3 regions of the Streptomyces sp. NPDC050546 genome follow, and region 3 is predicted to be linked to each of the others. Evidence: riboswitches for the same ligand, from Rfam matches in the RefSeq annotation. Region 3 holds a riboswitch; each other region holds the start of a gene.
The links. Region 3 has a riboswitch for cyclic di-AMP ahead of ACIBK5_RS11970 (LysM peptidoglycan-binding domain-containing protein). Riboswitches for the same ligand answer to the same signal wherever they lie in the genome.

Region 1: it holds a riboswitch for cyclic di-AMP, as region 3 does, so the genes downstream of both, ACIBK5_RS10440 (transglycosylase family protein) here and ACIBK5_RS11970 (LysM peptidoglycan-binding domain-containing protein) in region 3, are expected to answer to the same signal.
Region 2: it holds a riboswitch for cyclic di-AMP, as region 3 does, so the genes downstream of both, ACIBK5_RS13000 (NlpC/P60 family protein) here and ACIBK5_RS11970 (LysM peptidoglycan-binding domain-containing protein) in region 3, are expected to answer to the same signal.

What each region holds. Positions count from the first base shown of each region.
Region 1 is NZ_JBITGX010000003.1:517,727-525,323, reverse strand. It holds gene eno (phosphopyruvate hydratase) at 1-1,167, opposite strand, end outside; gene ACIBK5_RS10440 (transglycosylase family protein) at 1,453-2,154, opposite strand; cyclic di-AMP (ydaO/yuaA leader) riboswitch at 2,159-2,325, opposite strand; gene ACIBK5_RS10435 (transglycosylase family protein) at 2,554-3,510, opposite strand; gene ACIBK5_RS10430 (cytochrome P450) at 3,640-4,938, opposite strand; gene ACIBK5_RS10425 (nucleoside triphosphate pyrophosphohydrolase) at 4,985-5,992, opposite strand; gene ACIBK5_RS10420 (SurA N-terminal domain-containing protein) at 6,069-6,719, opposite strand; gene ACIBK5_RS10415 (protein kinase) at 6,862-7,597, opposite strand, start outside.
Region 2 is NZ_JBITGX010000004.1:430,058-437,654, reverse strand. It holds gene ACIBK5_RS13015 (M23 family metallopeptidase) at 1-1,606, shown strand, start outside; gene ACIBK5_RS13010 (dienelactone hydrolase family protein) at 1,697-2,449, opposite strand; gene pcrA (DNA helicase PcrA) at 2,603-5,083, opposite strand; cyclic di-AMP (ydaO/yuaA leader) riboswitch at 5,387-5,545, shown strand; gene ACIBK5_RS13000 (NlpC/P60 family protein) at 5,554-6,732, shown strand; gene ACIBK5_RS12995 (hypothetical protein) at 6,809-7,597, shown strand, end outside.
Region 3 is NZ_JBITGX010000004.1:225,075-232,671, reverse strand. It holds gene ACIBK5_RS12000 (amidase family protein) at 1-279, shown strand, start outside; gene ACIBK5_RS11995 (flavodoxin family protein) at 405-989, shown strand; gene ACIBK5_RS11990 (ABC transporter permease) at 997-1,875, opposite strand; gene ACIBK5_RS11985 (ATP-binding cassette domain-containing protein) at 1,862-2,860, opposite strand; gene ACIBK5_RS11980 (outer membrane lipoprotein carrier protein LolA) at 2,959-4,227, opposite strand; gene ACIBK5_RS11975 (polyprenyl synthetase family protein) at 4,460-5,470, opposite strand; cyclic di-AMP (ydaO/yuaA leader) riboswitch at 5,972-6,148, shown strand; gene ACIBK5_RS11970 (LysM peptidoglycan-binding domain-containing protein) at 6,154-6,894, shown strand; gene ACIBK5_RS11965 (HAD family hydrolase) at 6,858-7,597, opposite strand, start outside.

The DNA of each region.
Region 1 (7,597 bases), on a different contig from region 3:
GGCACCGGTCTTGATCTGGCCGCAGTTGGTGGCGACGGCCAGGTCGGCGATGGTGACGTCCTCGGTCTCGCCGGAGCGGTGGGACATCATGCACTTGAAGCCGTTGCGCTGGGCCAGCTCGACGGCGTCCAGGGTCTCGGTCAGCGAACCGATCTGGTTGACCTTGACCAGCAGGGCGTTGGCGGCGTTCTCGTCGATGCCGCGGGCGAGGCGCTCGGGGTTGGTGACGAACAGGTCGTCGCCGACGATCTGGACCTTGTCGCCGAGCTTCTCGGTGAGGACCTTCCAGCCGTCCCAGTCGTCCTCGAACAGCGGGTCCTCGATGGAGACGAGCGGGTACGCGTCGACGAGCTCGGCGTAGTACTCGGTCATCTCGGCGGCGGAGCGCGTCTTGCCCTCGAAGGTGTAGGCGCCGTCCTTGTAGAACTCGGACGCGGCCACGTCGAGGGCGAGGGCGATCTGCTCGCCGGGCGTGTAGCCGGCCTCCTTGATCGCCTCGAGGATGAGGTCGAGGGCCTCGCGGTTGGAGCCGAGGTTCGGGGCGAAGCCGCCCTCGTCGCCGAGGCCGGTGGCCAGGCCCTTGCTCTTCAGGACCTTCTTCAGCGTGTGGTAGACCTCGGCGCCCCAGCGCAGGGCCTCGGAGAAGGACTCCGCGCCGATCGGGGCGATCATGAACTCCTGGATGTCCACGTTGGAGTCGGCGTGCGAGCCGCCATTCAGGATGTTCATCATCGGCACCGGCAGCAGGTGCGCGTTCGGGCCGCCCAGGTAGCGGAACAGCGGCAGGTCGCTGGCCTCGGAGGCGGCGTGGGCGACGGCGAGGGAGACGCCGAGGATGGCGTTGGCGCCGAGGGAGCCCTTGTTGTCGGTGGCGTCCAGGTCGAACATGGCCTGGTCGATCAGGCGCTGCTCGGTGGCGTCGTAGCCGACGAGCTCCGGGCCGATCTGCTCGATGACCGCGAGGACGGCCTTCTCCACACCCTTGCCGAGGTAGCGGTTCGAGTCGCCGTCGCGCAGCTCGATGGCCTCGAAGGCGCCCGTGGAGGCGCCGGACGGAACGGCGGCACGACCGGTGCTGCCGTCGTCGAGGCCGACCTCGACCTCGACCGTGGGGTTGCCTCGGGAGTCCAGGATTTCCCGGGCTACGACGACGTCGATGGACGGCACGAGCATCTCCTTCTTATGTGACGCGGGTACGCGGGTCGCGGGGACCCGGCGAGGTGCGGGCCGTGGTGGCTCGCGACATGAGCCTAACCGGCTCCGGCCGATCGGCCACCGGGTCGCCCACCCCATGGACAGAACCGAGCGTAAATTGTTTCCGAACGGAACAAAGACGGTTGTGGAAAAACCGGGCAGAAAAAACCCCGCCCCGGTGCGTACGGGGGGAAGACGCACCGGAGCGGGGAGCCCGTGGGGACGGGGGCCGCCCCCTGAGGGGCGGAGGGCCGCTGCTTACTTCAGGTGCAGCTGCTGGCCCGGGTAGATGAGGTTGGCGTCCTCGACGATGTCCTTGTTCAGCTGGAACAGCTTCTCCCAGCCGCCCTCGACCTTCTTGTCCGACGCGATCGAGCTGAGGGTGTCGCCCTTGACGACCTTGTACTCGCCGTCGCCCTTCTTGACCTTCTCGCCGGTCGGGGTGGTGACGGTCTTCTTCGCGGCCGGGCGCTCGTCGGAGCGGGAGGCCGGCTGCTGCTGGGTCTCGCGGGACTCGGTGCTCTGCTCGCTCTGCTGCGAGGAGCTGCCGGAGTCGCCGGAGTCGTCCGAGGAGGAGCCACCGCCGCTGGCGTTCGACAGGCCCTTGCCGCAGACCGGCCAGGCACCCTTGCCCTGGCCCGCGAGGACCTTCTCGCCGATCTCGATCTGCTGCTCCTTGGTGGCCTGGTCGGCGGTGGCGGCGTACTTGGTGCCGCCGTAGCCGGACCAGGTGGAGGCGGAGAACTGCAGACCGCCGTAGTAGCCGTTGCCGGTGTTGATGGACCAGTTGCCCCCGGCCTCGCACTGGGCGACGGCGTCCCACTCCGAGGCGGTGGCGGCGGAAGCGCCGCCGGCGGCCATCAGCGGGGCGGCGACAGCGGCGCCGGTGACACCGGCGACGGCGATGGCACGGCTGGCCTTGGACGGACGGCGGTGCTTGCCCTTGCTGGAAAACAGCATGGAAGGATCCCCTCACCGACGCCTGCGAGGTGAGCTGTCGGGTTCGGGCCGGTTGAGTTGCCCGGCCGCGTCCCTCCCGGGACACGGCTTCACCCCAAGCCCTTCCGGCGCAACTGGCCGGTCGGGCACCTACCTTGGGTCCCCCGCTCCTGCCTACGGCGCTTGACGCGACGACTGTTCCCGTGCGGCCGCTGGCAGGATTCGGCGTTGCGGCAGCCGGGGCTCGTGGTGACGAGCGGTCCCGACCGTAGCCACGCGATCCGCCGAATTTCAAAGACGATCAGGGCTTCTGAGATCTATCTCTCACGGGCATCAAACGGGACATTCGCCGCGAAACATGACGCGAACTCGCACGGTTTCGGGGCGACTTCCGCCCCCGTTTCCGCACTGCCCGAACAGCTACTTCCCGTCCGCTTCGCCCTCTACGGTGAGCTTCTCACCGGGGCGGATGAGGTTCGGGTCGGCACCGACGGCCTTCTTGTTGCCGTCGTAGAGCTCGTGCCATCCGCCGCTGATGTCAAGGGAGTCGGCGATGGACCAGAGGCTGTCGCCGATACCCACGATGTAGGCACCGTCGGACGCGTCGTCGGAGCCCTCGTCGCCGCGCGAGGCGTGACGGCCGGTGGACTCGTCCGTACGGCCGCTCTCGGGCGTGCGGGTTTCGTCGGCGCTGGGGCCGCGGTGACGGCCGGAGCCGGTGTCCGTTCCGGTCTCGGCGGGGGCCGAAGATTCGTCGCCCTGCCGTGAGTTGTCGGACTTGCCACCCTCGGGCGTGGCCGACGGGGAGCTGCCGGGCTCCTGGTCCTGCGCGGTGGAGTCCCCGGATTCGGGCGACTTGTCGGACTTGGAGCCTTCGTCCTGCGAAGTCGACGGCGCGCCGGAGGACGGCGAGTCGGACGGGGAAGGGGATGAGCCGAGAGAGTCGAGCAATCCGGACGAATCCGAAGAATCGGATGAGTCGCTTGAATCGGATGACTTCTTGTCCTGCTCGAGGCCGGAGAGCAGTCCGCAGGTGCGCCAGGCGCCGGCTCCCTGGTCGGCGAGGATTCTCTCGGCCACGGCTATCTGCTGGGAACGGCTGGCCAGGTCGGCGCTCGGGGCGTAGTCGAGGCCGCCGTGGTTCTCCCAGTCCTCCTGCGACAACTGCAGGCCGCCGAAGTACCCGTTGCCACTGTTCTGGCTCCAGGCACCGCCGGTCTCGCAGTCCGCGACCCGGTCCCAGGTCGTGCCGTCGGCGGCGCTGGCGCCGGAGGCCCCGAGGAGCGGGATCGCGATGGCGGAGCCGGTCACTCCGGCCGCGAGGAGGAGTGCCGGAGCCTGGCGGGGGCGACGGTGCCGACCGTTCCCGGAGAGCATACGGAGACCTTTCGCGAAGACAGCAGTGACCTGCGCGGCGCAGGTTCTCCTGGGTCGCGCTGATGATGGGTGAACGTATAGGCAGACGATCACTTGTCACAAGTTAATGCCGCGTAGATCACGTGAAGATCACAACCCTGACGGCGTGTCACCTTTGGGCGCGGGCGTGAACTCCACCGGCAGGGTGCGCAGCCCGCGCATGATCAGGCCGCCGCGCCACCTCAGCTCGGCGGGGTCGGCCGCGAGCCTCAGGTCCGGGAGACGGGTGAGGAGCGTGGCGAGGGCGGTCTGGCCCTCCAGGCGGGCGAGCGGGGCGCCGAGGCAGTAGTGGATGCCATGCCCGTAACCGAGGTGCTGGTTGTCGCGGCGGGCGAGGTCGAGCACGTCCGGATCGGCGAACCGCTCCGGGTCCCGGTCGGCGGCGGCCAGGACGACGAGGACGGGGTCACCGGCCTCGATGTGCCGACCGCCGATCGTGAGGGGCTGTGTGGCGAAGCGCCAGGTGGCGAGTTCGACGGGTCCGTCGAAGCGCAGGAGTTCCTCGACGCCGGTCTCCAGGAGGCCTCTCTCCCCGGCGCCGAGGGACGCCTGGAGCCGGGTGCGCTGCTCGGGGTGGGTGAGCAGGGCGTAGGTGCCGTTGCCGATCAGGTTCACGGTCGTCTCGAAACCGGCGAACAGCAGGATGAAGGCCATGGCGGCGGCCTCGTTCTCGGTGAGGTGCTCGCCGTGGTCGGAGGCGCGGATGAGACCGGAGATGAGGTCCTCGCCGGGGGCCGGTTCGGCGGGGAGCGCCTCCCGCTTGCGGTGGATGAGGTCGGCGAGATAGCCGCGCATCTTCTTCACGGACCGCGCCACGCCGCCCCGGGGCCCGCCCTGGTGACGGATCATCATGCCCGCCCAGTCCCGGAAGTCGTCCTGGTCCTCGCGGGGGACGCCGAGCAGGTCGCAGATGGCGTAGATGGGGAGCGGGAAGGCGAACTCGTGGATCAGGTCGGCGGACCCCTGCTCCGCGAACCCGTCGATGAGACCGTCGGTGAGCTCCTGCACCCGCTGCTCGAACTCGGAGACCCGGCGGGGCGTGAACGCCTTGGATACGAGCCGCCGCAGCCGGGTGTGGTCCGGCGGATCGATGTTGAGCAGATGCGTCATCAACTCGGCCTTGCGCTCACCGGGGATACCGGTCTTGCCCTTGGCGTGCGCGGGTTCGTGATGATGTGCCGGGTTCTTGGAGAGCCGGTTGTCGGCGAGGGTCTGCTTGGCGTCGGCGTACCGCGTGACCAGCCAGGCCTCGACGCCGCTGGGGAGCTTGGTCCGGTGCACGGGGGCGTGCTCACGGAGCCAGGCGTAGGCGGGGTAGGGGTTGCTCGCGAACTCCCAGGTGAAGAGGTCGGGAGCGGCGGGCGGGCTGGGCCGGTGCTGGTCGGTCACTCCTCGACCGTATCCGGCCTTCCGGGGCTGCCCTGCCTCGGTCCGCTCAGCCCTCGGTCTCCCTGATCGCGTCCCGGTAGGCGCGGGCCGCCGCTCTCAGGGCCGCCTCCGGGTCCACGCCCTCCGACTCGGCGCGGACCGCCAGGGCCAGGAGGTCGTAGCCGATGCCTTCGACGGGTGGGAGGGGTATGTCCAGGTTCGCTGTGCGGGCCCGGGAGGCCAGCTTGGCGGCGAGGGCCAGGCCGGGCTGGCCGAGGGGGATGCCCTCGGTGACGGAGGTGCGCTGCTTCTCGACCGCCTTGGTGCGCAGCCAGTGCTCCTTGACCTCCTCGGGGGTGGTGGCCGTCTCCTCGCCGAAGACATGCGGGTGGCGGTGGATCAGCTTGGCGACGATGCCGCCGGCGACGTCGTCGATGGAGAAGGGCGCCTCCAGGTCCTCCTCGGCTATCCGGGCGTGGAAGACCACCTGGAGGAGGACGTCACCGAGCTCCTCGCGCAGTTCGTCGCGGTCGCCCTCCTCGATCGCCTCGACGAGTTCGTACGCCTCCTCGATGCCGTACTTCGCCAGGCCCTTGTGGGTCTGGCGGGAGGACCAGGGGCACTCGGCGCGGATGCGGTCCATGACCTGGACGAGGTCGAGCAGGCGGGCGCCCGGCAGGTCGTAGGAGGCGGGGAGGAGCTCCAGCTCGGGCATGTCGACACGGCCGGTGCCGGCCAGGCGCGCCAGGCCGTCCGTGAGGGCCGGCTCGCCCTCGCCGGTCGCCACGACGACCACCGTGCGGCCCCCGGCGCAGACGTCGATCAGCTCCTGGGCGGCCGGGGACGCCTCGTCGACGGCTATCCCCGCCTCGCGCAGATACGGCAGCTGCGGGTGGGTGCCGTCCGCGCACAGCACCCGGTCGGCCGCGTGCAGTGCCTGCCAGGCGGGCCAGGAGAGCAGGCCGGGGGCGACGCGGTGGCTGGTGGTGAGCAGGACGATGCGGCCGGGGGCGGTGGCCGTGCCGGGGGCGGTCTGCTCGGGTCGCGGGGTGGCTTCGGGGCTGTTGGCGTTCACGGTTCGAAGCTATCCCACGTCGCCGACAGCCCCCGAAGTTATCCACAGGCCCGGTGGAGGGGGCCTCGGGTACCTCTTACATGCCCTGCTGTGTCTGGGCCGTCGTCACGTCCCGCACCCACGGCGTCTTCGCGTCGGCGCGGCTGCTCTTCTGGACGTCCCAGGTGCCGTAACGCGGGTTGAGGTCGACGTCCAGGTCCTTGGAGGCGTCGGACAGGGCCTTCCAGAACTCGGGACGGCTGGTGTCGGTGTTGAGCTTCTCGGCGAGCTTCTGGGCCTCTAGCTGGAGGCGGAGGTTGTCGTCCAGGCGCTCCGGCGGGATGCCGTACTGCTGGAGCCAGGTCGTCTCCAGCGCCTTGGCGCCGCCGGCCTGCTCCTCCAGGCCGGACCGCATCTCCTGGATCTCCTTGCGGGTGACGGTCACCCCGGCGTTCTCGGCGGCGCGGTGCAGCACCCGGTCGAGGATCATGGTGTGCAGGGTGTCGCGGGTGAGGGTGCCGGTCCGGGCGATGGCCTGCTGGTACTGGGCGTCGTTCGGCACGGTCGCCCGCTGGGCCGCGCGTACCTCGCCGACCCGGTCCTCCAGCTGGGAGACGGTGATCCGCTGCCCGCCGACCACGGCCGCGGCGCCGGGATGCGCGTCGTTTCCGCAGGCGGTGAGGAGGGGCGCCGCGGCGGCGATCGCGGCGGTGAGGACGAGCGCGGTGCGACGGCGGCGGCGGTGCAAGGAAACCTCCCGAGGAGATTGTGCGACGGTGCACAAGGTCTTGCGTTGATCGATGTTAGGCAGTGGGCGAGCTCTGGCCAACCCATTCGACCAACGATTCACCAGGACTTCCGGCACCGCCGCGCCGCCCCCGGGCCGGTGGTCAGCCTCGGACCTGTCCCAGCCACTGCAGTGTCCGGCGGATCTCCGCGCCCAGCGGGTGGCCGGGGCCGTGGGTGCGCTCCACGTCGTGCAGCAGCCGGGCGAGGGTGTCGTGGGCGGCGCCGCGGTCGCCGAGGGCGAGCAGGAGATGGCCGATGCGGCGGCGGACGTCGTGCGCGAGTTCGGGGCCGCCGGCGGCGACGTACTGGTTCTCGTAGTAGGGCAGCACCGCCCGGTACTCGGCGAGCGCGGCGGCCGGTTCGCCCAGCTGTTCAAGGCACTGGGCGGCCTCGTAGCGGAAGCGCAGGGACTGCGGGTCGGCCTGGCCGGCCTCGGCGGCGCGTTCGTCGGCGAGGCGGCGCAGCTCGGGCAGGGCGCGCCGGTACTGCCCGTCGTCGAGGAGCGTGGCCGCGTACTGCTTGCGCAGGGTGCGTACGACCGGGGAGTGCTCGCCGTGCTGTTCGGCGGCGGCGGGCAGGGTCGCGCCGAGGATGTCGACGGCCTGGGTGATGCGGCCCTCGCCGAGGAGCCGTTTGACCTCGTCGACGGCGCGGGCGATGTCCGTCTTCCCGGGCGTCTCGGTGACGGGCGTGGCGGGCGCGGGCTGGGGCGCCGGGGTGCGCGCCCGGTCCGGCCAGGGGGCGTGCGGGCGCAGGAACGGGCGGGTGGGGTCGAGGGGTGCTCCGGTGGGCGTCCCGCGCGCGGGCAGGAGCGGCTCCAGATGCTCGTACACCTCC
Region 2 (7,597 bases), 200 kb from region 3:
CAGTCGCCGCACTGCTCTGGCAGCCCCTGTTGTCGAGGCGAAAGAGAAGTTGGTGAACGACCGTCACCCGTCGGGGACCATGCCCCCGGCTCCGGGTTCCGAGGCCGCCTCGGCGCATTACGCGTCGTACGGCACTCAGGAAGCCCAGTACGGCGACTTCACCACGTACGGCGACTACGCCGCCACCGGATTTGACGCCACCGGCGCCCATGCCACCGGTACGGACGGCGCCGGTTTCGGCGCCACCGGGCACACCACCGCGACGTTCGCCAGCGACCCCCTCTTCGGCAACCTGCCGGGCAGCGGCCCCGACACGGGCGCGTACGACACCGGTCACTGGCCCACGGGCGCGCACGAGAACCCGCACTACGACGCGTACGCGGCCCAGCACCACGCCGCCTACGACACCGGTGTCTACGACACGACCTCCTGGACGGCCCAGCAGCAGCCGCTGTCGGTCATCCCGCCGCAGGCCGGGTCTCCCGACGCCACCGGCCAGTGGGACACCGGCGCCTGGCTCCAGCCCGACCAGTCAGGCAATCCGGCCGACCAGACCCAGCAGTGGGAATGGGGCACGCAGGCCTTCGACACCGGCACCTACGACGCCACGCAGTGGAACTCCGACGGCTCCGCCGCGCCCGCCCCCGACGGGTACGAGCAGCACACGGACGCCTTCCACCAGCTCGAGACGGCGACGTTCGAGCAGATCGGCTACGACGAAGCCACCGGGGCCGCCTACGACGACCCCGCCGCGGACGGCGCGGAGCCGGCCGCCACCGGCGAACTGCCCACCGTCACCCCGCTCCTGGACGGCCAGGAAGAGGTCGGCCCGCGCACCGCCGCACGGGCGGCCTCGCGCGCCGGGTCCCGCTCCCGCCGCCGTACACCCCCCAAGCGCTCGGCCCTGCTGACCATCGCGGTGCCCTCGGCGTGTGTGATGGGCGTCGCGGGGATCGCCGCCGCGTCCGTCGGCAGCCTCACCGAGGACAGCGCGGCGGAGGCGCAGACGACCGCGGCGGACGCGCAGCCGGTGCAGCCGGCCGCCGCCAACAACAAGCTGGACACGCAGTTGCAGAGCCTCTCCGCCGGAGCGGACGACTTCGCGGACCGCGCCAGCCGTACGCAGGAACGTATCGACCTCAAGGCTCAGCAGGCGGCCGAGCGGAAGCGGGCGGCGGAGGAGGCGGCCCGCAAGGAGCGGCTGCGCCCGAAGTTCGCCATGCCGGTCGCGCGCCATGGACTCAGCGCCCAGTACGGCCAGTCCGGCATCAACTGGATGTCCCTGCACACCGGCATCGACTTCCCCGTCTCGTACGGCACGACCGTGATGGCCGCGACCGACGGCACCGTCCGCACCCAGTGGAACAGCGCGTACGGCAACATGCTGATCCTGACCGCGAAGGACGGCACGGAGACGTGGTACTGCCACCTCTCCACCTACACGGTCCCCTCCGGGACGACCGTGAAGGCCGGCGATTCGATCGCGCGCTCGGGCAACTCCGGCAACTCGACCGGCCCCCATCTGCACTTCGAGGTGCGTCCGGCAGGCGGTTCGCCGATCGACCCGCTCCCGTGGCTGCGCAGCCACGGCGTCGACCCGACGTAACGTCCCGGCAGCCCCGCCGATCCAGCCCGGCTGGTTCAGCCCCCGCCGCTCCGGCGAGAACCTCTTCGGCGTCGACATCTCATTACAGATTCATGCCTGCCTGGGGCATGCCCCCAGGTCCTCCGTCACGGGCAGGCACTCGGCGAGCAGGTCGACGACGTCGCGCCAGGCTCGCTGCGCGTGCTGTGGGTGGTAGCCGACACCGGGGACCACGGGGTGGTCGACCGGCGGGTGGTGGAAGGCGTGCAAGGCGCCGCCATAGATCACGAGGCGCCAGTCGACGCCCGCGGCCTGCATCTCAGCGGTGAACGCGTTGCGTTGCGCGGGCGGCATGATCGGGTCTTCCGATCCGACCCCGGCCCACACCGGGCAGCGGATGTGCGCCGCCTCGCCCGGTCGGCCCGTGATGGTCGCGTTGACTGTCCCGATCGCGCGCAGGTTGACGCCGCCTCGCCCGAGTTCCAGCGCGATGGCGCCCCCGGTGCCGTAGCCGATGGCGGCGATCCGGTCGGGGTCGGTCCGGGGCTCGGTGCGCAACTCGTCGAGTGCCGCGTGGCCGATGCGCCGCATCCGGTCGGGATCAGCGAGCAGTGGCATGCAACGGGCCAGCATCTCCTCGGGGTCGCCCAAATAGCGTCCGCCGTGAAGGTCGAAGGCCAGCGCTACATATCCCAGCTCGGCGAGAGCATCGGCCCGGCGGCGCTCGACGTCGCTGAGCCCCATGCCCTCTGGTCCGAGCAGCACCGCGGGCCGGCGGTCGACACCTGCCGGGAGCGCGAGGTGCCCGATCATCGTCAAGCCGTCGGCCGGGTACTCGACCGTACGCGTCGTAATCGTCGTCATGAGGCTGGACTGTAGTGATCGTCGAGCCCGGTCCGGCCGATGTTCTGCCGCTGGCAGAAGAGCGTAGGCCGACGTCACGTTCAGCCCCAGGGTTCGCCAACAGTGTCGTCCGGCCGGCGGATGCTCACCTCGCAGGACTACCGCGGCCCGGGGCTACAGCTTCTCCACCGGCGCGTACCGCAGCAGCAGCCGCTTCGGCTTGGTGTCCCCGAAGTCGATGCTCGCCTCGGCGTTCCCGCCCGTGCCCTTGACCGCCACGACGGTCCCGAGCCCGAACTGGTCGTGCGTGACCCGGTCCCCGACCGCAAGCGACACCACCGGCTTCTCGGAGGTGCGGCGGGTGGCAAAGCCGGAGGCGCCCGACGCGGACGAACGCGAACGGGACGACGACAGTGAGGCCGCCACGGCGGAGACCGGCCCGGAGGACGCCGGCGCGGTCGCACCGGTCCGCTTCCACTCCAGGTGGGTCGGCGGGATCTCCTCCAGGAACCGGGAGGGCGGGTTGTACGACGGCTGGCCCCAGGCGCTGCGCAGGGTGGAGCGCGTCAGATACAGCCGTTCTCGCGCACGCGTGATGCCCACGTATGCCAGACGCCGCTCCTCCTCCAGCTCCTTGGTCTGGCCGAGGGCGCGCATGTGCGGGAAGACGCCGTCCTCCATGCCGGTCAGGAAGACGACCGGGAACTCCAGGCCCTTGGCGGTGTGCAGGGTCATCAGCGTGATGACACCGTCGCCGTCCTCCTCGTCGGGGATCTGGTCGGAGTCGGCGACCAGCGCGACCTTCTCCAGGAAGTCGGCCAGGGTGCCCTGCTCGTCCTCGCCGCGCTCCTGCTCGAACTCCATGGCGACGGCGGCGAGTTCCTGGAGGTTCTCGATCCGGGTCTCGTCCTGCGGGTCGGTGGAGGCCTGTAGCTCGGCGAGGTATCCGGTGCGCTCCAGGATCGCCTCCAGCACCGTGGCGGGCCCGGCGCCGGACTCGACGACCGTACGGAGGTCCTCCATCAGCGTGTTGAACCGCTTGACGGCGTTGGTGGAGCGCGCGGCCATGCCGTACGCCTCGTCGACGCGCTTGAGCGCCTGCGGGAAGCTGATCTTCTCCCGCTGGGAGAGGGCGTCGATCATCGCCTCGGCGCGGTCGCCGATGCCCCGCTTGGGCACGTTGAGGATCCGGCGCAGCGGCACCGAGTCCTCCGGGTTGGCCAGCACACGCAGGTAGGCCAGGACGTCCCGGACCTCCTTGCGCTCGTAGAAGCGGACGCCGCCGACGACCTTGTAGGGCAGGCCGACGCGGATGAAGATCTCTTCGAAGACACGGGACTGGGCGTTGGTGCGGTAGAAGACGGCGACGTCGCCCGCCTTCGCCTCGCCCGCGTCGGTGAGACGGTCTATCTCGTCGGCGACGAACTGCGCCTCGTCGTGCTCGGTGTCGGCTACATAGCCGGTGATCTGCGCGCCCGTGCCCGCGTTGGTCCACAGGTTCTTGGGGCGGCGGGACTCGTTGCGCTCGATGACCGCGTTGGCCGCGCTCAGGATCGTCTGTGTGGAGCGGTAGTTCTGCTCCAGCAGGATCGTCGTCGCGTCCGGGTAGTCCTCCTCGAACTGGAGGATGTTGCGGATCGTCGCGCCGCGGAAGGCGTAGATCGACTGGTCGGCGTCACCCACCACGCACAGCTCGGCGGGCGGCAGGTCGTCCGCGCTGGGCGGTACGTCGACGGGGTGCTCGGAGGTGCCCACGAGCTCCCGGACGAGGGCGTACTGGGCGTGGTTGGTGTCCTGGTACTCGTCCACGAGGACGTGGCGGAAGCGGCGGCGGTAGTGCTCGGCGACGTCCGGGAAGGCGCGCAGCAGGTTGACCGTCGTCATGATCAGGTCGTCGAAGTCGAGGGCGTTCGCCTCGCGCAGCCGCGACTGGTACATCGCGTAGGCCTGGGCGAGGGTCTTCTCGAAGCCGTCGCCGGCCTGGGCCGCGAAGTCCTCCTCGTCGATCAGCTCGTTCTTGAGATTGCTGATCTTGGCGCTGAAGGACTTCGGCGGGAAGCGCTTGGGGTCGAGGTCCAGGTCGCGGCAGACCAGGGCCATCAGGCGCTTGGAGTCGGCGGCGTCGTAGATCGAGAAGCTCGATGTGAAGCCGAGCTTCTTGCTCTCCCGGCGCAGGATGCGTACGCAGGCGCTGTGGAAGGTCATCACCCACATGGCGTTCGCGCGCGGGCCGACGAGCTGCTCGACGCGCTCCTTCATCTCGCCGGCGGCCTTGTTGGTGAAGGTGATGGCGAGGATCTGGCCCGGGTGGGCGTCCCGCTCGGCGAGCAGGTGGGCGATGCGGTGCGTGAGCACGCGGGTCTTGCCGGAGCCGGCGCCGGCCACGATGAGCAGCGGGGAGCCGGAGTGTGTGACGGCGGCGCGCTGGTTGTCGTTCAGCCCCTCCAGGAGCGCGGCGGCATCCACCGGCGGGCGCGCGGCACCGTCCCGGTAGTAGGCGTCGCGGTCCGGCGGCACGTCGAACTTCCCACCGAACAGATCGTCCGGGACCGACTCCGGTCCGTGATCGTCCTCGGGCGGCGGCGGGGGCTCGTCCGCGGGGCCCCGCTGGGCCTGGAGGTCCGCCAGGAAGCTGTCGTCAAAGAGGCTGCTCATCGCTCTCCGAGTCTAGGGCGCCCCACTGACAGCCCGCCGCCGCCCTGAGAACATCGCCGAAAGTGCCCCCTGTCACCCTCCAGGTGTGCGTGATCACAGGCCGCTACGGCCTTCACGATTACTCCCGAATGGTGACCAACCCCCCTCGATTGATCACTCTCGGCGATACTCATGAGCAAGGTCACGGAAATGTATCGGGCATATCACCCATCAACCTTCACAAGGGCCACACGAGTTGGCTACCGTGCGAGGAGGTCACACGACCCCCACCGGCGAACGTCGCCGGGCCGCGTGGCCTCCGCCGAGTCCGGCGTGCCGCAGCGGCAGCCAGAGCCGGGGACCCAACCGAGACCCCGGGGTGAATCGGCCCGACTCCCTTTCCGGAGACGGCCGTAGGGCAACCCTTCCGAACCACCCGCCCGAACCCGACAGCTAACCCGGTAGGCGGAGCATGGAAGGAGTCGCCTCCCTTGGCGTCGCACCGCAAGTCGCGTCCTACGGGTTCGCGCGTTGCAGGCATACGGACCCCCGCCCTCGCGACGGCGGCCCTCACCTCCGTGGCCCTGCTGTCCCAGTCGGCCAACGCCGCCCCAGAGGCCGACGACAAGCCCAGCCTTGAGGAAGTCGAGAAGAAGGTAGACGACCTCTACCGTCAGGCGGGATCCGCGACCGAGAAGTACAACGGAGCCAAGGAGAAGACCGCCAAGCAGCGCAAGCGCGTCGACACCCTCCTCGACGACGTCGCCGAGCGCACCCAGAAGCTGAACGAGGCGCGGGAGGAACTGGGCACCTTCGCCGCCGCCCAGTACCGCACCGGCGCCTCCGCCCCGGACACGGCGACGTTCCTGCTCGCGGACACCCCGCAGGACTACTTCGACCAGACCCAGTTGATGGACCGGATGACCGGCCGTCAGAAGGTGGCGGTCGACGACTACGTCACCCAGCAGTCAGAGACGATGGAGAAGCGTCGGGAGGCCGCCGAGAGCCTCGAGACGCTCACCGAGTCACAGGGCGACCTGAAGACGGCCAAGGCGACCGTCCAGAGGAAGCTCGCCGACGCGCGCGAGCTGCTGTCGAAGCTGACCGCCGAGGAGAAGGCGCGGCTCGCGGCGATCGAGAAGGAGAAGCAGGAGGAGGCCGCCCGCAAGGCCGCCGAGCTGGCCCGGCAGCAGGCCGAGCAGCAGAAGGAGCGGGAAGCCGCGCAGCAGGAGGCCGCCCAGCAGCAGGACAGCGGCTCCTCCTCGTCGACGGGCTCGTCCTCGTCGTCCACCGCGCCCGACTCCTCGTACGCCACCAAGGCCGAGAAGGCACTCGCCTTCGCCCGCGCCCAGATCGGCAAGCCGTACGTCTGGGGCGCCACCGGCCCCGGCTCCTACGACTGCTCCGGGCTCACCCAGGCCGCCTGGAAGGCCGCCGGGGTGACCCTGCCGCGCACGACGTACGACCAGGTCAACGCCGGCACCACGGTCCCGCTGGCCGACGCTCAGCCCGGTGACCTGGTCTTCTTCTACGACGATGTCACCCACGTCGGCATCTACATCGGCAACGGCATGATGATCCACGCTCCGAAGCCCGGCACGTACGTGCGCGAGGAGTCGATCTACTACGACGGCGAGTCGTCGATCCACAGCGTGGTGCGGCCGGCCTGACCGGTCTCGCAGGTTTTTGTGACCCCGCGCGCGTGGCCTGCCCGTAACGCGCGCGGGGCCTCTTAGCATCGGCCCCATGCCCGGCCCCTCCCCCTCAGTCGCCTGGTGGGCGCAGCGTGCTCCGGCGGCCAGTGCCGCCGTGCTGGCGACCGGCACCCTGTCGGTCGGTCTTGAGCTGGCGGGGTACGAGGTCCTCTCACGCATCGCCCTGGTTCTGGCCTGCGCGGCCTGGCTGATGTTCGCCGCGGACTTCACCCTGCGGCTGCTGCGGGCCGGGACCAGGTGGCGGGCGTACACGCGCAGGCCGGGTGTCCTCGAGAGCGTGACGACGGCTGCCCTGACCACCGTGGCGGCGACGGCCGTCCTGGGGACCGCCTTCTCGGCGGCCGGCTCCCAGGCTCTGGCCGTCATGCTGCTGGTGCTCGCCGTGCTGCTCTGGCCGGTGCCGCTCGTCCTCGTCCCGCAGGGCGGGGAGCGGCGCAGGCCCGGGACGGTGTTCGCGCGCTGCATGGCCACACAGGGGCTCGCCGTGCTCGGCGCCACGCTGGCCGCGGCCGAGTCGGCGGACTGGCTGGCGCACGCGGCGCTGGTGCTGTTCTGGCTGGGACTGGTGCTGTACGTCCTCGCCCTGGTCCGTTTCGATGTGCGGCAGGTGTCCGAGGGGACCGGCGATCACTGGCTCGCGGGCGGGGCGCTCGCCCTCTCGGCGCTCGCCGGGGCGCGGCTGATCAGCGCCGACAGCGCGCGTCTGTACCTGTGGAACGAGGACGACCGGGACGTCCTGCGCACCGTGACCGTCGTGCTGCTCGTCCTCGCACTGGTCTGCTACGCCGTCCTGCTCGCCGCCGAGTTCCTGTGGCCCCGG
Region 3 (7,597 bases):
GCGGAGAACGACCGGCGGCTGACCGGGCTGTTCGGGGATGCCGAGCTGCTGCTGACGCCCACGGCACCCACCGCGCCGCACGGCCACGAAGGGCCGGGGGACCGCTACTCCACCTCGCTCACCTGGGCGTTCAACCTCAGCGGGCATCCGGCCCTGAGCCTCCCGGCGGGCTTCGGCGAGGACGGCTGCCCGGCCGGACTGCAACTGGTGGCGCCGCACGGGCGGGAGGCGCTGCTGCTGGCCGTGGCGCGGGAGGCGGAGTCGCGTACCGGGAGCTGACGGGCACCCCCGGCCCGACAGACGTCCCCGCCCGACAGGCACCGGCACCCCTGGCGGATTTGAATGCGTACGCATATGATGCATGCGCGTGTAATCGCCGTACGCCTTTCTTCTGGGGGACCTCCATGACCCGCCGCTTCCTTTTCGTCCTCGGCAGCGCCCGCGCCGAGGGCAACACCGAGCTGCTGGCCCGCCGGGCCGCCGAGCAACTGCCCCCGGACGTCGAACAGCAGTGGATCGACCTCACCGAGCACCCGCTACCCGACTTCGAGGACCTGCGGCACGACAGCGACCATGTCCGCCCGACCGAGGGCAGCCTCGCCCTGCTGCTCGACGCCACGCTCGCGGCGACGGACATCGTGATCGTCACGCCCCTGTACTGGTACTCGGTCTCCGCGCAGACCAAGCGCTATCTCGACTACTGGTCGGGCTGGCTGCGCACGCCCGACCTCGACTTCAAGGCGACCCTGGCCGGACGCACGCTGTGGGGCGTCACCGCTCTCGCGCACCGGGAGGAGGTCGTCGCCGACCCGCTCGTCGGGACGCTCCACAACTCGGCCGCATACATGGGGATGCGCTTCGGCGGGGTACTGCTCGGCAACGGCAGCAAGCCCGGTGACGTGCTGAACGACACCGAGGCGCTGACCCGCGCGAAGACGTTCTTCACCCAGGAGGCCCCGCCCGCCCGGTTCCTGTACGAGCAGGACTGAGCAGTGACTAGGCCGTGATGTCCTTCGTCGTGAAGCGGGCCCAGGCCGCCGAGCCGAACACCGCCGCGTACAGGGCCTGGAGGCCGAGGTTCTTCGCCAGGTCGTCCCAGTAGACCGGCTCGCGCATGAGGTCGGCGAAGGACAGCCAGTAGTGCGAGAAGAAGTACGGCTGGAGGGAGTGCAGTTGCGGGATCTGGTCGAGGATCTGGACCGTGATGAGCAGGCCGACGGTGGTCGCCATCGCCGCGATGCCACTGCCCGTGAGCGTCGAGACGAACAGACCGAGCGCCGCGACGCCGATCAGTGACGCGGCGACGGCGAGGGCGATCAGCAGGGCTCTGCCCAACCCCTCGGCGAAGCCGATCTGCGTACCCGAGATGGTCGTCAGGTCGCCCAGCGGGAACAACAGCGCGCCGACCGTCAGCGCCGAGACGGCGACCACGAGCGTGGCCGCCAGGCAGAAGATGACGACGGTCGCGTACTTGGTGAGCAGCAGCCTGCTGCGCCCGGCCGGGGCGACCAGCAGATAGCGGAGGGTGCCGGAGTTCGACTCGCCGGCGATCGCGTCGCCCGCGACGACCCCGATCGCCATCGGCAGGAAGAACGGGAGGGTGGCGGCCAGGGCGGTGAAGACGAGGAACAGGCCGTTGTTGGTGATCTGCGAGATGAAGGCCGGTCCTCCGCCCCCGCCACCGCCGGGCGACGACCCGTCACCCGTCTCTATCTTGACGGCGATGCCGACCAGGACGGGCACGCCCGCCAGTACGGCCAGCAGCGCGAGGGTGCGCCAGCGCCGGAAGGTCGTGATGAGCTCGCTGCGCAGCAGCCCGAAGGTCCACAGCGGGCTCACCGGGCGTACGGCCCTCGCGGTGTCAGCCTGCGACATCGAAGCCCTCCCCCGTCAGCGCCACGAACGCGTCCTCCAGCGAGGCCCGTTCGACCGTGAAGCCCCGCACCCGTACCCCGGCCGTCACCAGCGCGGCGGTCACCTCGGCGAGGTCGCGGTCCGGTGGTTCGCCGGTCACCCGGTCGTCCGTGACGACCACGTCGCCGACGCCCTGCTCCTTCAGTACCCGAGCGGCCTCGGCCGGGTCCGGTGTGGTCACCACGAGCCGGCCGCGGGCCCCGGCGGACAGCTCGGCGACCGGGCCCTGCGTGATCAGACGGCCCTGCGCCATCACGGCCGCGTGCGTGCAGACCTGCTCGATCTCGTCGAGCAGATGGGAGGAGAGGAAGACGGTCGTGCCGTCCGAGGCCAACTCCCGGATCAGGGTGCGGATCTCGCGCATGCCCTGCGGGTCGAGGCCGTTGGTCGGCTCGTCGAGCACGAGGAGCCGACGCGGCTGGAGCAGGGCGGCCGCGAGGCCCAGGCGCTGTTTCATGCCCAGGGAGTACGCCTTGGCCTTCTTGCTCCCCGCGGCGGTCAGGCCCACCCGGTCCAGGGCGGCGGCGACCCGGGCCCGCCGGGTGCGCGGATCGGCGGCCGGGTCGGCCGAGTCGTACCGGATGAGGTTGTCGCGGCCGGAGAGGAAGCCGTAGAGGGCCGGGCCCTCGATGAGGGCGCCGACGTGCGGCAGCACGGCGCGGGTGGCCCGGGGCATGGGCTGCCCGAGGACCCGCGCCGTGCCGGAGGTGGCCTCGATGAGGCCCATCAGCATGCGGATGGTGGTGGTCTTGCCGGAGCCGTTGGGGCCGAGGAAGCCGAAGACGCTGCCCGCCGGGACGGTCAGGTCGAGACCGTCGACGGCGAGCTGTCCGCCGCGGTAGCGCTTGGTGAGCGCGCGGGTGGCGATGACCGGTTCCCCGGCCGCGGCATCCGCGCCGGTCGGCTCCGGCACCCGCTCGGGCTCCGTGGCGGACGGTTCGCCCATCGGCTTCCTCGTTCTCTCGACGCCCCGTGGTTCTCTCGACGCCCCGTGGCTCTTTCGACGTCCTGTGGTTCTTTCGACGTCCTGTAGCGGTACGGGACTTACTTGCCGGCGTCGGCCGCCTTCACGAGCGCGTCCTTGGTGACCAGGCCGACGTAGACCTTGCCGTCGTCCGTGATCAGGGCGTTGACCAGGCGGGTCGAGAAGACCGTGCCCGAGCCGAACTTGCCGGTGACCTTGTCGCCGAGCGAGTTCATGAAGCCGCCGAGGTCGCCGCCGGCCTCGCCGGAGGGCACGCCCTCGCCGCCGGTGTCGAAGGTGGCTATGGAGTTCCAGCCCTCGCCGATGGTCTTCATGCCGTCGAGGCCCTTGCCGAGGTCCTCCTCGGACTTCGGGAGGAACTTCGGGGCGTGCCCCGGGGCCTCCCCCTTGTCGAAGCCCTTGTCGAAGCCCTTGTCGAAGCCCTTCTCAAGGCCCTTCTCGGGTGCCTTCTCCTCCGTGACCTTCGCACCCTTCGGCGGGGTGAAGTCGAAGGTCGACGCGGCCGGCTTCTCGAAGCTGACCTGGGTGAAGCCCGCGTCGACGACGGCGGAGCCACCGCTCGCCGGGGTCAGCGTGAACTTCAGCGGCGTGCCCGTCTTCGCGTCCACGGCCACGGTGATCGCACCGACCGTCGAGCCGGACTGCTTCGGCTTGATGAGCAGCTTGTAGGCGTCCCGGCCGGCGACCTGGGCGGTGCCGTCCACGGTCACGGAGGTCGTGTCGTCGGCGGCCTTGAGGGCCTCCTCGGCGAAGTCCTTCGGCGTGGCCGGCGGCTGCTGGTCCCTGCCCTTCTCCTTGCCGCTCTCGGCGGCCGTGCCGTGGTGGACCTCGTTGGACTTGCTGTCGTAGGCCCAGACGTCCTTGCCGTTGTGGACGATGCTGTACTCGGCGGCGTTCTCCAGCAGCGACAGCTTCTGCTTGTCCGGGCCGTCGGCCGCGACGCGCAGGGTGTGCGTGCCGGAGGCCAGTTCCGTGAGCTTGGCGGTCGGGTCGGCGGAGGAGCCGCCCTCGCCCTGGCTCGCGGCGCCGGACATCAGGCTGCTCTCCAGGCCGCCGAGGTCCGGAAGACCGAGGTCCGTGCTGATCTTGACGGTGCCGGACAGCTGCTGGACGTCCGACTTGGCGATCTTCTCGATGAGCTGCTGTGCGGTGATCTTCGGGAGGTCGGGGTCACCGGAGTCGGCGAGCGCGGGGACCAGCCCGATCGTCGCGGCCGCCACCCCCATCACCGTGACCGGTACGACGTAGCGGGCGGCCTTGCGCCGTCCGGAACGCTGCTCGTCGACCTCCCCGGCGGTCGTGCTGTCGTCGGATGTGTACGGTGCCATGTGTGCCCTACCTCCGTGGTCGGCGGCGGCTGTCCGTGTCGTCCACGCACTCGTCCCTGAGCCGCCATTCTCACCCGAACAGGTGAGGTTTGGTGTTTTCCGTGGTTTCCATCTGACCAAATCGGCCAGGGAGATACGTCAGACCCCGGACTCAACTCCACGTACTGCTGGGGTATGACACGGAGGGGCGGCTTCTCCCCCGACCCGTAGGGGACGCACGGGGAAGGGCCGGCTAGCCGGCCCGGTGCACGACCGCGTCGCACAGCTCCACGAGTGCCGTCTTCGCGGCGCACTCGGGCAGGGGGGCCAGCGCCGAGCGGGCGTCCTCGGCGTAGCGGACGGTGTCCTTCCGGGCCTGTTCCAGCGCCGGGTGGGCGCGCAGCAGGCGCAGGGCCTCGGCGTGCCGTTCGTCGTCGGTGAGGTCGGAGCCCAGCAGCTCGCACAGGGCGATGTCGTCCGCGAGCCCGAGCCGGGCCGCCCGCTCGCGCAGCCGCAGCACCGGCATCGTGGGGATGCCCTCGCGCAGATCGGTGCCGGGCGTCTTGCCGGACTCGTGCGAGTCGGAGGCGATGTCCAGGACGTCGTCCGCGAGCTGGAAGGCGACGCCGAGCCGCTCGCCGTACTGGGTCAGCACGTCCACGGTCGTCTCGTCGGCGCCGGACATCATCGCGCCGAACCGGCACGACACCGCCACCAGCGAACCGGTCTTGCCGCCCAGCACGTCCAGGTAGTGCTCGACGGGGTCGCGGCCGTCCTGGGGTCCGGCCGTCTCCAGGATCTGCCCGGTCACCAGCCGTTCGAACGCCTCGGCCTGCACCCGCACCGCCTCCGGGCCGAGGTCGGCCAGGGTGTGCGAGGCACGGGCGAAGAGGAAGTCGCCGGTGAGGACCGCGACGGAGTTGTCCCAGCGGGTGTTCGCGCTCGCGACCCCGCGGCGCACCGTCGCCTCGTCCATCACGTCGTCGTGGTACAGCGTGGCGAGGTGGGTGAGCTCCACGACGACGGCCGACGGCACGATCCCGGGCGCGTACGGGTCGCCGAACTGGGCGGAGAGCATCACGAGCAACGGACGGAACCGCTTGCCGCCGGCCCGCACCAGGTGCTGCGCGGCCTCCGTGATGAAGGGCACCTCACTCTTGGTGGCCTCGAACAAGCCTTCCTCGACAGCCGCCAACCCGGCCTGGACATCGGCTTCCAGAGCCTGGTCCCGCACGCTCAGCCCGAACGGCCCGACGTCGGTCACGAGGGGTCTCCTGTCTGCTGTGTCTGCCGGTGATTACGCGGATTGTCGATAGGTCGCTGCCATCACTCGAGTCAGCGTATCCGGTCACGTTTCGATCACCGCCAGCGCCCATGGTTACAGGCCGGGTGGTATCTGATCACGACCGTTATGTTTTCGATCGGGCCATAAGAACAGACATTTGTCGACTTACCAGCCGATAGTGAGATATTCACGATTTGCCATGACGATTGAGCAAATCCCCTTTGGCGGTAATTGCCCCACAGTCTTGTGATCAGTGAGTTGAATCACGTTAACCCCTGCGTCGCGCCACCCCGACATCACCCCGTACCCCCTTCGGCCGAACGCCAGTTGAGCCTTGGCTCTCGCAAAGGATCAAGCGGGCCAAACACCCCCGACCAAGGTCAACCGCGCAATATGTGACTCCGGCGCTTGTTCCCGACATGTGCTCTCGCATACGTTCCCGGCCTGTCCGGCGGACGCCGAATCCTGCCGCCGCCCGGACCCCCACACGAACCGACTCACTCACGCAGGGCAGGAGCGGGGGACCCAGGTAAGTCGCCGGTCCGCACAGCGGCACGGCTCGGGGTGAAGCCGCGCACGGCAGTACACCGCCGTACGCGGCCGGGCACCTCCCGGCCCGAACCCGACAGCTCACCTCGCAGGCGCCGGAGAGGAATTTCGCCATGGCCGGACGAGGCAAGCACCGTCGCCCCAGAACCAACCCGCTCTCCCGAGGTATCGCGATCGCCGGCACCGGCGGAGCGGCACTGACCCTCCCGCTCCTCGGCGCGACGCACGCGAGCGCCGCAGAGCCCCAGGCGGTCAAGCCCGCCAAGTCGCTCACGTACACCGTGACCAAGGGCGACACGCTCTACCGCATCGCGGACAAGTACGACGTCTCGGGCGGCTGGAAGAAGCTCTACAAGGACAACCGCTCCGCCATCGGCGACAACCCGAAGCTGATCCACCCGGGTCTGAAGCTGAAGGTGTCGACGACCAAGGCGGCCGCCGCCCCGAAGAAGGCGACCAAGTCGTCCGCCAAGCCTGCCGCGAAGCCCGCCGGTGACGTCGCCAAGGCCACCCAGGCCTCCGCCAAGACCTACGCCGACAACCTCGACGGGTGGATCCGCGAGGCGCTGGACATCATGGCGCAGAAGGGCATTCCGGGGTCGTACGACGGCATCCACCGCAACGTCATGCGCGAGTCGTCCGGCAACCCCCAGGCGATCAACAACTGGGACTCCAACGCGGTCAAGGGCACCCCGTCCAAGGGCCTGCTCCAGACCATCGACCCGACCTTCCAGGCCTACCACGTGGACGGCACGTCGTGGGACCCGTACGACCCGGTCGCCAACATCACGGCGGCCTGCAACTACGCGGCCGACCGCTACGGCTCGATCGACAACGTCAACGGCCCGTACTGAGCCGTCCCGCCCAGCAGTCGCTCGAGGACGACGGCGATGCCGTCGTCCTCGTTCGACAGGGTGATCTCGTCGGCCACGGCCTTGAGTTCGGGATGGGCGTTCGCCATCGCGACGCCGTGGGCGGCCCAGTCGAACATCGGGATGTCGTTGGGCATGTCGCCGAAGGCGATGGTGTCCGCCGGCCGCAGCCCCAGATGCTCGGCGGCCAGTGCCAGGCCCGTCGCCTTGGTGACGCCGCACGGCTGGAGCTCGACCGTGCCGGGCCCCGACATCGTCACCGTCGCCAGTGAGCCGACCACCGAACGGGCCGTCGCCGCCAACTCGTCGTCCGTCAGGTAGGGATGGCGCAGCAGCACCTTGCTGATCGGCTCGCCCCACAGGTCGTCGCGCCGGTCGACCCGTACGGCCGGCAGGGTCGGGTGCGGCATGAGATAGCCCGGCTCGATGAGCGTGAGCCCGTCGACCCCGTCCTGGTCGACCGCGGCGTACACCTGCCCCACCTCGGCCTCGATCTTGCCGAGCGCGGTCTCCGCCAGTTCCCGGTCCAGGGTGATGGACCACAGCAGCCGGTCCGCGCCGGCGTCGTACACCTGCGCGCCCTGCCCGCACACCGCGAGCCCCGTGCAGCGGAGGTCGTCGAGGAGCGGTCGCACACGCGGCGCCGGCCGGCCCGTCACGACGAGGTGCTGGGCACCGGCCTCCG